DNA from 3 places in the Bradyrhizobium sp. HKCCYLRH3061 genome. Region 2 is predicted to be linked to each of the others. Evidence: predicted binding sites of a transcription regulator. Region 2 holds the regulator's gene; each other region holds the start of a gene.
What was found. Region 2 encodes LexA, which represses DNA repair genes until DNA is damaged. Its sites were predicted from a motif close to TGTTCNNNNTGTGTTCNG; they were not measured.
Positions count from the first base shown of each region.

Region 1 (5,136 bases), on a different contig from region 2:
ACGAATGCCAGAGCGTGTTCTCCGCGAAGAAGACGCGATATCCCCTTCGACGCATCACGCCGGCGACGCCCGCCTCCGGATTGCCGCGATAGGTGTCGTCGACAGTCAGCGTGACGCCGGCGCGCAGAAGTTCGGTGCATGATCCGGTCCGTCGACCGCCGAATTTCCGCGCGTAGAAATCCGTTGCGAAAACCAACTCGCCGTCGCTGCCCGGATCGTCGATCATCCGCCGCAGCAGATCCTCGGCATCGGTCTTGTCCCCTGCCCCGTAGAGCAGACGGACCAATCGCTCATTGCATTCCGGCGACGAACCGGCGCGATAGAGTTGCCTGGCGAGATCCTTCTCTCCGAGCTTCTCGAAGAACTGACCGACGTGACAGGCGGCGCGGCTCCGCAGATCGGCGGCGTAGTCGCTCGGGCAACTCGGACCTCCGAAGATGTCGCCGACTGCGCCTTGGTAGATGCCGATCGACTTGACCTCGATCCGATCAAGCAGCCGGCTGTAGTGGAAGCATGCCCTCGCCTCTTCCCCGTCCGTGAAGCGGGCCCTGAACGAAGTTGCCTTGTTGGTCCGCATGATGCCCAGATCTCGCAGGGCGAAGTTCTTCAGATCCTCCTCCGTCTTGCCGAAGTACAGGTAGAGCAGGAATTCGAGCGGACGGACGTCATCCAGCGCGATGAACTTCGCCGCCCCACAATGCTCGGCGGCGACCTCGAACGGAACGTGGGTCAGGAAGTAGTCGGCCAGCTTCGCTTTCGGCCAGGAGACGCGGATGTCCGTCTGCCCCGCCGCCTTGGCGCCCGCGACCAGGATGTTCTTGGGCAGGCATGCGACGAAGGCGGCGTAGTCCTCCGCCTTGAGGGTTCTGGCTTGGCCGCATGCCAAGAGGTCGTCGGCCGCGCGCTCCACGTCGGAAATCTCGGCATACCGGAAGAACGTCCTGTTGAAGATCGCGCCACGCCGATTGACCATCCGAATCAGCAGGCATTGCGCGTCCTTGGAAAGGGTTTGAAACCGCAAGACGAAGGCGTCGTGCTCGTCCGTCAGGATCGGGCCGTAGGTGGTCCTGACGAACGACAGCATTTCGAGGAAATGATCGTGGTAGTAATAGACAGGTAGATCCGGCCGTTTCATTCGCAGCGCCCTTCGGGCCTTTCTGGATCGCACAAGGACATGAGGGAATGCCCCGCTTGGTGGCTTGCCGCCGCGCGGAAAACGTTCTATCTTTGTTCTAGGACGGTCCGATTTGTCAAGGCGCCGGGCCGGCCGCAAAAATCACCAGAGCGCGATGGACGAAGACCGCCAGCGGAAGATCATCCACGTCGACATGGACGCCTTCTACGCGTCCGTCGAGCAGCGGGATAATCCGGAGCTCCGCGGCAGGCCGGTCGCCGTCGGCAGTTCCCGCGAGCGTGGTGTCGTCGCGGCCGCCAGCTATGAAGCCAGGAAGTTCGGTGTCCGATCGGCGATGCCGTCAGTGACGGCCAAGCGGCAATGCCCGGACCTGATCTTCGTGAAGCCGCGCTTCGAGGTCTACAAGGCGGTCTCCCAGCAGATCCGCGAGATCTTCGCGGAGCACACGGCGATCATCGAGCCGCTGTCGCTCGACGAAGCCTATCTCGACGTGACCGAAAACCTGCAGGGGATTTCGCTGGCACGGGACGTCGCGTTGGCGATCCGTTCGAAGATCAAGGAAGTGACCGGTCTCAACGCATCGGCCGGCGTCTCCTACAACAAGTTTCTAGCCAAGCTCGCCTCCGATCACCGCAAGCCGAACGGCCAGTACGTCATCACGCCGGAGATGGGGCCGGCTTTTGTCGAGACGCTTCCGGTCGGCAAGTTTTACGGTATCGGGCCGGCAACCAGCGCCAAGATGAATGCGCTCGGCCTCTACACCGGCCTCGACATGCGCAACCAGTCGCTCGAATTCATGCAGGCAAGCTTCGGGAAGGCCGGAAGCTACTACTACTGGATCTCGCGGGGCGTTGATAACCGCGAGGTCCGCGCCGACCGGACCCGCAAATCCGTCGGCGCCGAAAACACGTTCGCCACCGACCTCACCGACTTCGACGCCATGGTCGTCGAACTCGAGCCGCTCATCGACAAGGTCTGGCGATACTGCGAAGGCGCCGGTAACCGGGGTCGCACGGTGACGCTGAAGGTGAAGTTCAACGACTTCGAGATCATTACGCGGAGCAGATCCGCCCCCGTCGCGGTTTCGAGCCGCTGCGACCTCGAACGCCTATCGGTCGCTCTGCTGCAGAACGAGATGCCGGTCCCCAAGCCGGTCCGGCTCCTCGGCGTCTCGCTGTCGGCGCTGCAGCATGTCGGCGACGATGAAGCGCAGCTGGCGCTGCCGATGTAATCGCGTCACGTCACTTTCTTTTCAAGTCGATCGATGAGCTCGATCTGTCCTGCTAGGATCTTCGTTCGGGCGGCTTCCAGTTCGAACCACTCAGCGCGATCGACTTCCGGAAGGGGTCGGAGACGGCCACTCTTAGGCGGCCACTCGATCTCGAAGATATTGCTGGACAGCGACGACGTGTCGAAATCAGTTTCTCCGCAGAAGGCGCTCACACGCTTGCCGCCGCGTTGGCGGATCTCTCCCAGGGCTTGCAAGTGACCAATCGATGCTGCCGGTCCGAGCTCTTCGGCAAACTCGCGACGGGCAGTCTGCTCGGGATCCTCCGATATGCCGATCTCGCCTTTCGGAATCGACCACGCGCCGTCGTCCTTGTTGCGCCAATAGGGCCCGCGGGGATGGACGAGCAGCACTTCGAGCCCGTGTCTTACTCGGCGATAGGCCAGTATGCCTGCACTCGACGGTCTTGCGGAAGTTCGCTTGGGGGAACTCACACCAATTCCTTGTCGGGCTGCGATGCATGGAGGATTTATGCCGCCACGTCGAGCAAGTATGTTGATCTCCGATCCGTCCGTTGTCGACCGAATGTCGAGTTGCGGATTGATCGTGCACGAGTGCCGCGAATATTGGTGTTTTCGGGCCGAGCTCGTCTTGCTCCAACGTCTTTGCTCCTCCGCTGCGGAGCCAGCATGCCAATTGTCCGATTTGCTCCAGCAAATTTGCACACTTTTCCAGCCCTTTACTTGACGGCAGTGGCGATCCAGGGTCAGGGCAAGTCGTGCTCCATTTGGTGCAATCGAATAGCGGGTTCGAAGAACGGCGTATTGGGGGCGGAGCTTCGTCGGATACCGAACGGTTCGATTTGAGCCCAGGTTTGGACGTTGCAACGAAGGGAATTCCAGAAAAGGTGGGTCGAACTCTTCGGATTCAGTGACGGAATACGTTCCACTGCAACCGGATGTCATTTTTCGTAGAGCGCGAGAACATTCACATCAGGACCGTCGCGTAAGGACCCTACGACTCGCATGCCGTGGCCGACACCCCTTCTGATAAGTCGGTAAGCGAACGTGCCGGTGTTGTATTTGCCGGCGACATCGATGTGCAGGTGCATCGTCTCGACGACGTCATTTAAGGGGACGCGAAAGTCCACCCATTCGATCCTGCCATTTTCAGTGGCTGCAGCTTCGAGGACGGCCAGAGACCGCTCAGCATTGAAATTCGCTTCAAACCACTTCCAATATTCCGCCTTGGCCTCACGCTTGTACGGCGGAGGCCGTTCGCCGGAATCGGCTTCCAGTCTCTGAAAGAGGGGCACGACTTTCCCATTTATGAATTCCGCGGCCATTGGAATGAATTTGGCGTTCTTGGGAAGATCGATGAATACAAGCGGCCTAGGTACCATGAGGCTCGCTCCTTCTTTTTGCCAGGAGAGAACATCTTTGGATTCGCCGAACAGCAACTGCTCGCGACGTTCAATGAGATAAAAGATCGTCAACTGTTCAAGTTGGCGGTGCGGATTCTGTATTGGCTGAAGGATGATCTCGCTCTCAGAGCCTTTCGTGTCTGATTTTGCGCCTTTCCCCTCTCCTGTGACTTCGGCGGATCCAGACGCGATGGCGGACAGCCAATTTGAAAGCCCAGCACTCAACTTCGCGCCGAATTTGCCTTCGAGATCCTTCTTCGTCGATTCCGTGATCTTCAGCTTTAGCGGTGATGTTTCGTCGAAAGGAGGTCTTAAGGCAGCATCGTAAAATCTGCTTAGATTGATTTCATCGATGAATAGCGGAGCATCCTTTACCCAAAGCAATTGCGAGGGAATACCGGGGGCTTCACTGCTCTTCATTGTTCTTGTCCCGTCGAAATTCTTACTCCCTTCGATACTAGAGGAGTTGCGGATTCGAGCAACGAAGGTTCGTACCATTCTTGATCAATGCGGACGGGAAATGCCTGCCCAGGCCTTGGTCCTTGCCCGGCGCGTCCGGAGGATCTGACCCCGACCTAGTTCGGTGCATGCAACGCTAGTCCCCGGCAGTCCTCAGTTAGGCTGCCACCAATTTTGCAATTCTGCGAATAACTGTGTCCTGGGAGGACGCCAATATGTCTGCTGTGATCTTTCAACATCCCGTTTGCATTATTTTCGTCTTTCCAGTAGCTAAGGCAGTGACAAGCATGTTAATGCGATTCTACAGGGGATTTTAGAACAAATGCGGTCGTGGAATGCGTTTTTTGAGCGCCTTCACACGACCGAGGGGTGGGTTCAGGGGCGCAGTTATCGATGTCAAAAGGCTCGGAAATCGCAACAAAATCAAAGGGTAATATAGCACCTATTGGCTTGGTAGTGACGACATGCTCTCACCGAAAAACGACGCGACCGACTTCCGATGCGACTCCAGCCACACTGCCTACCGGCCAGCAGAAACACGTCGAAACCGCTTGGCTGCGCAAGGTCCGCGGACTCCCGGCTGACGTGCCGGCCAAGGAATTCTACGCAGGACGCGGCTTCGGTCTAGCGGCCGAAGCCGCGAGATTGGCAGACGCCAAATTCTATGTACTCTCGGCAGGCCTCGGCCTAGTTCCCGCTCGCCGGCACATACCCGTATACGGCTTGACGATTGCCGAAGGGCACGAGGATTCTGTCTCTGAAAGAGTGTCTGGCGAGTTTGATGCGGCCGGTTGGTTCTCGCGCATGCTGTCAAGCCCGCATTCGGATCAATGGGCGAATGCAGCCAAGAAGGGCTCTGGGCGCATCTTGATTGCGCTTTCTCGGCCATAC
Region 1 covers NZ_JBNPUE010000007.1:109,961-115,096, reverse strand. Annotated here, with positions in the region: gene ACQR2C_RS14260 (exonuclease domain-containing protein) at 1-1,135, opposite strand, end outside; gene dinB (DNA polymerase IV) at 1,290-2,366, shown strand; gene ACQR2C_RS14250 (NUDIX domain-containing protein) at 2,372-2,857, opposite strand; gene ACQR2C_RS14245 (hypothetical protein) at 3,325-4,206, opposite strand.
Region 1: dinB (DNA polymerase IV) is a predicted target of LexA. The motif match lies at 1,218-1,235, and genes of this name have one in related genera.

Region 2 (5,136 bases):
GCTCGGCAGAAAACGGAAGCCGTCGACGACCTCGCTGCCATCGACCGTGATCTCGCGCGCGAGGCCGGCCTCGACGATCGGCAGCACGCTGTCTTCGTAGACCCCCGGCATCGGTGGATGCAGCATGGGTCCGAGCCCGGCCATGTCCCTGATCGCCGCATCGGAGCCGTCGCCAGCCGAGAGGGCGGCGACATAGGCGCGCTCTCGGCCCGAGAAAACGTGCCGGGCGTTCGGAAACACCGGCATCCAGCGGCCATCGGCAAGCTGCGTATTCCAGCCCACGTGATCCGCATGCAAATGCGTCATCAGGACGAGGTCGACATCGTCGGGGGCGACGCCGGCCGCCCGCAATCGGTCGAGGAACGGCTCGTTCAGGCGATGCAGAACGGCCGCGCCGGGCCGCTCCTTGTCGTTGCCGGTGGCCGTGTCGATCAGCACCACCCGCTCCGGCGTCCGCACCAGCCAGCTATGGATGCTCAGGCGCAGCGATCCCGTGCGCGGATCGACCGATCCCGGCCCGAAACGGCCGCGTTCGCGGGCAATGCTGGCGGCGTCCACGCCTGGAAACAGAAACTCCCCCTCGACCGCATCGAGACCGATCTCGAAAATCCTGCTGATGGTGGCGTCCCCGACGCGATAGGTCGTGATGTCCTGCATGTTTGGCGGCCTCGATCCGAACGGTGATCTTGTCTGGGCCGACATCTACGATTAGGTCATACATTCCTCAAATCGATCCAACTCATGCAGTCCATCGACCACTTCGATCTTCGTTCCTTCGACCTCAACCTGCTGGTCGCATTCGACGCACTGATGCAGGAGCGCAGCGTGACGCGCGCGGCGGCGCGCCTCAAGGTCGGGCAGCCGGCGATGAGCCATTCGCTGTCGACGCTTCGCGTGCTGCTGCAGGATGAGCTGTTCGTCCGCGTCGGCACGGTCATGCAGCCGACCCCCAAGGCTGCGGTGCTGGCCGGACCGGTTCGGGCGGCGCTGGCCCAGATGCAGGCTGCGTTGCACGCCGCACCGGAGTTCGACCCAGCGACCGAGCAGCGCACCATCCGCTTGGGATTCTCGAGCGAGGTCGAGCTGCTGCTGATCCCCGAACTCACGGCGGAGCTGCGTCGAACGGCGCCCGGCGTGCGGCTTCTCAGCCGTCCGACCGAACGCAACGAGGTGCATCGTCTGCTCGACGAGGGCGCCTTGGATGTCGGCGTCGGCTGCTTCGAGGCGGTGGCGCTGCGGCACCGATCCCAGTTCCTGTTCGAGCAGGCGCTGAGCTGCGTCTACAATCCAAAGCGCATCGCGATGAAAACACCGATCGGCCTGGATGCCTATCTGTCGCTTCCGCACGCACTGGTGACGCTGACCAACAGCCTGCAGGGCTGCCTGGAGGCGGCGCTGGATGAGATCGGGACCGAGCTCAACGTGGTCTCGGCCTCCTCGGATTTCCTCAGCGTGCTGGCGACGGTGGCCGCCTCACCGGTGATCACGACGATCCCGACCCGGATGGCAAGGCTCTACGGCCCGCGGTTTGGACTGGCGCTCTGTCCGGCGCCGTTGAAGTTGCGGCTGCCGGCGGTCTCGATGGTCTGGCCGCTGCAGCTCGACCGCGATGCCGCATCGGTCTGGCTGCGGAACATGGTGGCAAACATCCTGCACACCACCGAGCGCGCCGCCTGTCGCGCGGCTGCCGGATAGCTCCGTCTGGACTCCGTGTGCACGTGAGCAGATCGCGACTGCCCCCCGGCATGATTGCAGAGTTTCTCGCGCGATCGTGAGGCGGCGGGCCACGCGACGCACCTTCAGACGATCGGAAAGCCGGGAGCGGCTTAGGCTCTTGGCCACCCCGTGCGCGTTCGGTTAGAAGGCGATTCAGTCGATCTGCCCGTCTTCGTCCGAAGGTAATCCCATGGCCCTGATGCCGGTCTCCGATGCGTTGTCCGCGGTGCTCGCCGGCACCGAGCCGCTGGCTGAGGAAATGGTCGGGCTGGACGAGGCCTATCACCGCATCCTGGCCCGCGACCTCGCGGCGCTGCGGACGCAGCCGCCCGAGGCGATGTCGGCGATGGATGGCTATGCGGTGCGCGCGGCCGACGCAGCCAAGGCCAAGGCGCGGCTGAAGGTGATCGGCGAGGTCGCGGCGGGACGGCCGTTCGATCGCGTGGTCGGGCCCGGCGAGGCGGCGCGGATCTTCACCGGCGGCGTTGTCCCCGCAGGCGCCGACGCGGTGGTGATCCAGGAGGACACGATCGCCGAGGACGGCCATGTCGTGATCACCGAGGCCGCGATCACAGGCCGGCACATCCGGCCGGCCGGCGTCGACTTCCACCAGGGCATGGTGCTGCTGAAGGCCGGGCGCCGACTCAGCGACCGCGACCTATCCCTGGCGGCCAGCATGAATCATCCGGCGCTGCCGGTGCGGCGGCGGCCGAAGGTGGCGCTGCTCGCCACCGGCGACGAGCTGGTGATGCCGGGCTCGACGCCCGGCCCGGGGCAGATCGTCTATTCCAACGGCTACGCGCTGCGGGCGCTGGTGCGCAGCGAGGGCGCGACGCCGATCGATCTCGGCATCGCCGCGGATACGATGGAGGCGACGGTCGCTGGAATCCGGCGCGCCCGCGCGGCCGAGGCCGACGTCCTGATCACGACCGGCGGCGCCTCGGTCGGCGATCACGACCTGGTCAAGCAGGCGCTGGAGGCCGAGGGCGTCGAAATGGCGTTCTGGAAGATCGCGATGCGGCCGGGCAAGCCGATGATGCACGGACGGCTCGGCGACATCAGGGTGATCGGACTGCCCGGCAATCCGGTGTCGTCCTATGTCTGCGCCATCCTGTTCATGGTGCCGCTGATTCGGCACCTGCTCGGCCGCGACGAGGCCGTGATGCTGCGCGAGACCGCCCTGCTCGGCCGCGAGTTGGGGGCGAACGATTCGCGCGAGGACTATCTGCGGGCGCAGCTCAAGGAGCGCGCCGACGGCACCCTGGTCGCAACACCGGTGACGCAGCAGGATTCGTCGCTGCTCGGCAATCTCGCGCTGTCGCAGGCGCTGGTGATCCGGCCGGCGTTTGCGCCGAAGGCGCCTGCCGGCAGCCCGTGCGAAATCCTGCGCCTGCCGAACTGAGCCGCTTCCCCGGTAAAGCCCGGTCCGTTCATCATATTTTTAGGATTGCGGAACACACATCGAACATATAGTGTCCGTTCATGATTTGTTTTTAGTATGTTGCGGGCGACGCGATGACGGTCCGACTCCAGGGCGCTCTCAGCCGGCTTGTGCTCAAGGCGCAGCTCCTGGACTCGGACAACAACAAACCGGGGACCAGGTCGAAATGCTGACGCGCAAACAGTACGAACTTCTGCGGTTCATCAACGAGCGGCTCAAGGAAGCCGGCGTGCCGCCGTCCTTCGACGAGATGAAGGATGCGCTCGATCTGCGTTCAAAGTCCGGCATTCATCGCCTGATCACGGCGCTCGAGGAGCGCGGCTTCATCCGCCGGCTGCCGAATCGCGCCCGCGCGATCGAGGTGATCAAGCTGCCCGAGCTGTCGCAGGCCGCGGGCAACCGTCGCGGCTTCACGCCGTCGGTGATCGAAGGCAATCTCGGCAAGGTGCGCACCAGCACTCCCGCGCTGGACGATGGCGAGCGCCCTGTCGCGGTGCCGGTGATGGGCCGCATCGCCGCCGGTACCCCGATCGAGGCGCTGCAGACGCGCAGCCACACCATCAGCGTGCCTGCGGACATGCTCGGCAACGGCGATCACTATGCGCTCGAGGTGCGCGGCGACTCGATGGTCGATGCCGGCATCCTCGACGGTGACATGGCGCTGATCCAGCGCAACGAGACCGCCGACACCGGCGACATCGTGGTGGCGCTGATCGACGATGAGGAAGCGACCTTGAAGCGCTTCCGCCGTCGCGGCGCATCGATCGCGCTCGAGCCGGCCAACACCGCCTACGAGGTGCGCATCCTGCCGCCGAACCGGGTGAAGATCCAAGGCAAGCTGGTCGGGCTGTACCGCAAGTACTGATCGCGAATGGGATCGGTCGATCGGCGGCGGGCGCACGCGCTTTCGCCGCCGAGCTGGAGGCTGCCCAGCAAAATACGTCACGCGCGAATGCACCTCATGATGTGCAGCGCGGCATGCTCAAACGCTTGTGATCGGCCGCGGGCACACGCGATGCAGATCAGCGCAGAATTGCCGCGAAGCGCGCGCTAACATCACCATCGATGTCCACTCTGATAGAGGCCTGCGCCTGTCCGGGGGGAGCGTGGGTCGGCTATCTCTCAACGAGGAGCGATCCGATGTGTGACTACAGCCTCCATGCGGTTGCGTCCCGTCCCGCCAAGGTCGGCGAGACGTTGATCTCGATGACCTTCCGTGGCACCGCCACCCGCGGCTTCGCCCTGGAGAGCGAGCCGACCGTCGCAGTCTGCATGATGCCCGGCACCGAGTTGGCCTTCGCCGAGGACGTCCGCTACGACAGCCGCTGGCTCTGGACCCGGACGATCCGCGAGCGCGTCGCAAAGTTCAACAGCATCGAGACCCACATTCCCGATCGCCATCACGACGCGATCGAGTTCGCCGACGGCCGCCACGTGCTGGTGACCCAGCTCTGCGAGGGCCAGCGCGTCACCGTGCTGCAATTGCCGGTCAGCAAGCAGCCGGCAGAGCGTCGCCCGGACATCGGCGAGGACGTGCCGACGTCGCATGCCACACCGATTCGCCGCATCAGCATCACCTGAGGGCCTGCGCGTCGGCATTTCTGTCGGTCGTGAGCGCGCTTTCGACGGTGGGAGACTTGGTCAACTTGGGTTCTGCAAGCGCAAAGTCCTCTCGGGCGAACGTCCGGCATCGCATCGGATAGGAACGACATCCCTCGGCCGGCATTGTTTGCCGGGGGAGCTTGCCGCCGTGGTCAACAAGATCGATTGGAACAAGGCCGGACGGATCACCGAGCCCGGCCGCTACATGCTTGCGTTCGGATGGCTGACGGTCACGGCTGATGACGTCGCCATCTGGCAACGCTATCCGGGCGCCGCGTTCACGCTGGTCGAAGGTCCATCGCTGTTCGATGGACCAGACGACACCGAGTATCATCGCGGCACGTTCGAGCTGCCCGGCACTCAATCCTGCTCGCTCT
Region 2 covers NZ_JBNPUE010000018.1:84,031-89,166, forward strand. Annotated here, with positions in the region: gene ACQR2C_RS25800 (MBL fold metallo-hydrolase) at 1-657, opposite strand, end outside; gene ACQR2C_RS25805 (LysR family transcriptional regulator) at 742-1,695, shown strand; gene ACQR2C_RS25810 (molybdopterin molybdotransferase MoeA) at 1,907-3,118, shown strand; gene lexA (transcriptional repressor LexA) at 3,324-4,022, shown strand; gene ACQR2C_RS25820 (hypothetical protein) at 4,298-4,738, shown strand; gene ACQR2C_RS25825 (hypothetical protein) at 4,908-5,136, shown strand, end outside; gene ACQR2C_RS25830 (ComEC/Rec2 family competence protein) at 5,120-5,136, opposite strand, start outside.

Region 3 (5,136 bases), on a different contig from region 2:
CATGGGTGGACGGATCGCCCAGCTCTCGGCTGGACAGGGCAAGGAGCTGGCGGTGCCGCTGCGCAGCCTGATGGCGCGCCGGGCCAGCATCACCGGCGCGTTCCTGCGGTCGACGTCGCTCGATCTCAAGCGGCGCATCGCGACCGAACTGCGGCAGCGGATCTGGCCTCTTCTCGGAACGGCCATTCGGCCGCACATCGACAGCACCTATCGCCTGTCCGAGGCGGCCGATGCGCATGCCCGCATGGAGACGGGCCGGCATATCGGGAAGATCGTGCTTTGCGTCCGCGAATGAGCGACGATCCACTCGCTGCGCCCATCACGCGCAACGAGCGCCCGCCTACTGCTTCACGCCCGGGATCAGGGCCTTCAGCTTGGCCATGTCCTTGACGTTCATCTTCATGCCGCCGGGCATCACGATGTCCCCGGGCTTCTGGTCGGGCTTGCAGGCGCCGAGCCATCTGGCCTCGATCGTCATCGCGGTGTCCTTCACCCCGGTGCCGGCGGCACCGCCCGTGACTCGCGACATCGTCTTCACCGTATAGGCCGAGTTGAAATCGCCCGTGATGTCGGCATGCGACGTCGTATTGATGCCGCCGAAATTGCAGACCGAATCGGAGACGTAGCCGGTCGCGGTTTTCTGGATATCCTGCTTGGAGCAGACCTGCTGCGCCATCGGAGAGGCGAAGTTGTTCATCTCCTTGTCGGTGGCCGCGTCGGTGCAGTGCTGAATCGTCGCCTCCGGCAGCTGACCGCCGGATCTGATCATCTTCAGCTCCCACAGGCCGGCCTTGCGCACCGGCAGGTCGACGGCCCGAGCCTCATGGCTCGCGGTCACGCCCAGGAGGCAGCAGGCCAACAGCCCGATTGCGATGCGTGTGCAGGTCATGTGCCCCCGTTCCGGCTCGTTGATCGATGCCAGAGCGAATGCCGCCAAAAGATGGCAATTAGGAGAACGGCAGTTGATGGAAGGTCAGTAGAGCGTCCGCAGCGGCCGCTGCGCCGAGCCGTACGGTACCCAGCGGCAGGAGAACGAGACGTAGCCGCCGTAGCGCGCATCGACGGCGCCGAACTTCGCGACCTTGCCGTAGGAGGCGCAGTGGTCGACCGCGAGCTGGCGCGCATCCGTGGTCTGGGCCAGCTGATAGGCGATGATGCCGCCGGTGTCATTGCCCTTGAAGGGCGGCACCACGTCGGCCTGGGCGGACGCGGCAACCAGAACCATCCCAGCGGCCACGAGGCCTGCAGTCTTCACGAATCCGGCCATCAGCGTCCGCATTGCATTCTCCTCGATCTGGCCTGCCATTCTAAAGGTCCCGTGCGGTCAAGAAAAGAACACCGGCCCCGGGTTAACAGGACTAATCGTGGAGTGTTGCCGCGTTGCACTTGACCTCCTGTGGCCACCGCGGCACGGTCCACGCTCCCGGATCAGCCTTGCGGACGGCCCATGCGCGACTTCAGCTCAGCTTTCAAGACGTTCGGTGCCGCATGCGGCGCGCTGCTCGCGGTCGCGACCGCGCCGGCCCAGGCGGCCAACCCGCTCGAGATGAACTTCTGGCTGTCCGGCCCGAAATATGACGGCCGGGTCGCGCCTTGCGAGGCGGCCATTCCGACCATCGTCTCGCGATTCCAGGACAAGGAGAGCACCTTCTGGAATTCCTCGCTGACGATCACCGGCGTCGCCAATGTCCACGAGATCGCCTTCCGGCCCTGGCAGTCCGACAACATCCCGCGCCGCTTCTGCACCGGCAGCGTGATGATCAGCGACGGCAAAGCGCGCACCGTCAACTTCTCGATCATCGAGGATGGCGGCTTCGCCGGCTATGACCAGGGCGTCGAGTTCTGCGTCGTCGGCCTCGATCGCAACTGGGCCTTCAATCCGGCCTGCCGCGCCGCCAAGCCCTGATTCGCCTTTCCCGGCGCATCGCCCGCTCGCGCGAGCGGCCGGCTGACCAATGGCTGCCTCGGGGCAGCCATTTTTGTTCTTGAAATGTTCCCGCGCGCTGGTAGGCTCCTGGCATTGTCCGGGGAGTATGCCATGTTCGATTGCCTGCGCCGACCTGCCGTCCTGTTGTCCAGAACGATCGCCTGCTTTGCCCTCTTGCTCGGTGTGCTCGCGGCTGGCTCCGCCGCGGCGCAGGACCGGCGCCAGAATGCGCCGGGCGCGTTCGACTTCTACGTTCTCTCGCTGTCGTGGTCGCCCTCGTACTGTGCCGAGGCGGAGGAGCGCGGCGGCCGCGGCAGCCGGTCCCAACAGTGCACCGGCCGGCCCTACTCGTTCGTCGTGCACGGGCTGTGGCCGCAATACGAGAACGGCTACCCCGAATATTGCGAGCAGCCGGCGCCGCGCCTGCCGCGCAACATCATGACCTCGATGCTCGACCTGATGCCGGCGCCGGGCCTGATCTACAACGAGTGGGACAAGCACGGCACCTGCGCCGGCGTGTCGGCGAAGGCCTACTTCGAAGCCATCCGCAAGGCGCGGGCCGCCATCAAGATCCCGCCGGAATTTCTCGATCTCGCGGAAGCCAAGACAGTGACGCCGGCGGCGGTTGAGGAAGCCTTCATCAAGGCCAACCCCAAGCTCACGACATCGGGCATTGCCGTCACCTGCAATCGCACCCGGCTGAGCGAGGTCCGGATCTGCCTGTCGAAGGACCTCGAGTTTCGCAATTGCGACGAGATCGACCGGCAGGCCTGCCGGCGCGACGAGGTCAACATGCCGCCGGTCCGCGGCGGCTAGCGACGGCGAATCGGGCGACCGCAGCGCGTCGGCCTGCGGCCCTGTTGCGGCGGCGCTGATCCGCGGCTCTCCGAAAGGGCATGCGGCGCATCGACGGGGTACCCTTTTGACACGGAACGGCGTAACCCGGACGGCATGAACTACCGACACGCCTTTCACGCCGGCGGCTTCGCCGACGTCATCAAGCACATCGTGCTGACGCGCATCCTGGTCTACCTCCAGGAGAAGCCCGCTGCGTTCCGGGTGATCGACACCCATGCCGGCGCTGGCCTGTACGATCTCACCGGCGACGAGGCCACCCGCAGCGGCGAGTTCCTCACCGGCATTGCCCGCCTGCTGCAGGCGCGGCTGTCGGATCAGGTCTATGCGCTGGTCCAGCCCTATCTGGATATCGTCCGATCGTTCAATCCGACGGCCGAGCTCGTCGCCTATCCCGGCTCGCCGCTGATCGCGCGCGCGCTGCTGCGGCCGCAGGACCGCATGACCCTGTGCGAGCTGGCGCCGATCCCCCGCAAGCAGCTGATCGATCAGTTGCGCCGCGACACCCAGGCCCGCGTCGTCGATCTCGACGGCTGGGTCGCCCTGCCCGCCTTCGTGCCGCCGAACGAGCGCCGGGGCGTGGTGCTGATCGATCCGGCGTTCGAGGCGAAGGATGAGTTCGAGCGGCTCGCCGACCGCTTTGCCGCGGCCTTCGCGAAATGGACCACTGGTATCTACGTGCTGTGGTACCCCGCCAAGAGCCGGCGCGCCACCGAAGAGCTGAGCGATCGCATCGCGGCGCTCGCGGCCGCGGCCAAGCCACCCGGCAAGGTGCTGCGGGTCGAGTTCAGTGTTGCACCGCAGATCGAAGGCGAGGCGCTGACCTCGACCGGACTGCTGATCGTCAACCCGCCCTGGACATTGCATGACGAGCTGAAGCTCATCCTGCAGGAACTGCAGAAGCCGCTCGGCCAGGGCGGCGCGGCGCGCTTCCGAATCGAATTCCCCAAAGCTTGAAACGGCTACTGGTCGAAAAGCCGTAGTCAATCGGCGCGGAACCGTATTATTGTGTCCGATTGTAAGACTGGCTTTACGTTCCGCTTCCGCGAATGGTTGCGGCGGGGTGATCAAGGCCTAACAAGATCCGGCGATCCGGCGCGGCGAGCGCTGGGCGTTAAGGTGGCCAACGCTTTCCGATCAAAGTGATGTCCGGTCGGACGCTGCGCAGGGCGCGCAGTGGAGGAAGCATTGCGGGGGAGGAGTTTCCCGATGGCCATGACTGGGACGGTCAAGTTCTTCAACGGTGAACGCGGCTACGGCTTCATCAAGCCGGACGACGGTGGACGCGACGTGTTCGTGCACATCACGGCGGTGGAGCGCGCGGGCCTGAAGGACCTGACCGAAGGACAGCGGATCAGCTTCGAGGTCGAGCCGGACAAGAAGGGCAAGGGCCCGAAAGCGGTGAACCTGGTGCTATCGTCTTAGGACGAGCCCGCCTGGCGGTCGTTCACGCGCCGGCGTGATTGCAACCGGACGCGCCTCGACGCCAACTCTTCGTTGGTTTGGAAGCTGTCGGCAGCGCCTGTGTGCGTGCACAGCATTGCCGGCTCGTACGTGCAGGCCGCGCGCGATGATGCACGATTGCACGGAGCGCTCCGACAAAAAAATCCCGGCCGCGCGAGCGGCCGGGAGGTTGTCGTTGGACGTTTCTTCTTCCTATTCCCTCGTTGCCATCAGAAGTGGAAGTTGATGCCTGCGCGCACAATTCCAAACCGATAGTCGTTCTTCGCCCCCGTGATCACGAAATTGCTGCTGTCGAGATCGACGTAGAGATACTCGATCTTGGCGGTCCAGTTCTGCGCCAGGCCGAACTCGGTGCCGGCGCCGAGCGTCCAGCCCACCGTGGTGTGCGATTCCGAAAGACCGAAGGTCTCGGCGCGCAGGCCGCCAAAGGCGAGGCCGCCGGTGCCGTAGAACAGGATGTTGTTGAAGGCGTAGCCGGCGCGGCCGCGCAAGGTGCCGAACCACGGGTTGGAGAACTTCCACGGCGCGAAGGTGTCGTTGGCGCCGGTCAGGTTGATGTCGCCCTCGGCGCCGAACACCCACGGGCCGTTCTGCCAATTGTAGCCCGCGGTCAGGCCGCCGCTGAGACCGGACGGCTTGGTCGGGTTGTTGCCGACGGTGCCCCACTCATAGCCCAGCGTGCCGCCGAGATAGGGGCCGGCCCAGCTGTAGGCGTTGAGGGGCTGGTTGACGGTGTAGGGCGCGCCGCGCCCGTAGCCGAGGTCCGCCGCCTGCGCCGAGACCGATCCGAGAGCCGCCGCGCCCAAGCCCGCCGCGGCGGCAGCACCGACCAAGAACCTGTTCATCGCTCACTCCACGCCACTCGCCGTCACCCGCCGGAGCATGCGCCG
Region 3 covers NZ_JBNPUE010000001.1:630,423-635,558, forward strand. Annotated here, with positions in the region: gene ACQR2C_RS02995 (NAD(P)H-quinone oxidoreductase) at 1-295, shown strand, start outside; gene ACQR2C_RS03000 (DUF3617 domain-containing protein) at 341-889, opposite strand; gene ACQR2C_RS03005 (hypothetical protein) at 974-1,279, opposite strand; gene ACQR2C_RS03010 (hypothetical protein) at 1,448-1,906, shown strand; gene ACQR2C_RS03015 (ribonuclease T2 family protein) at 2,039-2,743, shown strand; gene ACQR2C_RS03020 (23S rRNA (adenine(2030)-N(6))-methyltransferase RlmJ) at 2,879-3,739, shown strand; gene ACQR2C_RS03025 (cold-shock protein) at 3,992-4,207, shown strand; gene ACQR2C_RS03030 (outer membrane protein) at 4,456-5,091, opposite strand.
Region 3: ACQR2C_RS03015 (ribonuclease T2 family protein) is a predicted target of LexA. The motif match lies at 1,981-1,998, and genes of this name have one in related genera.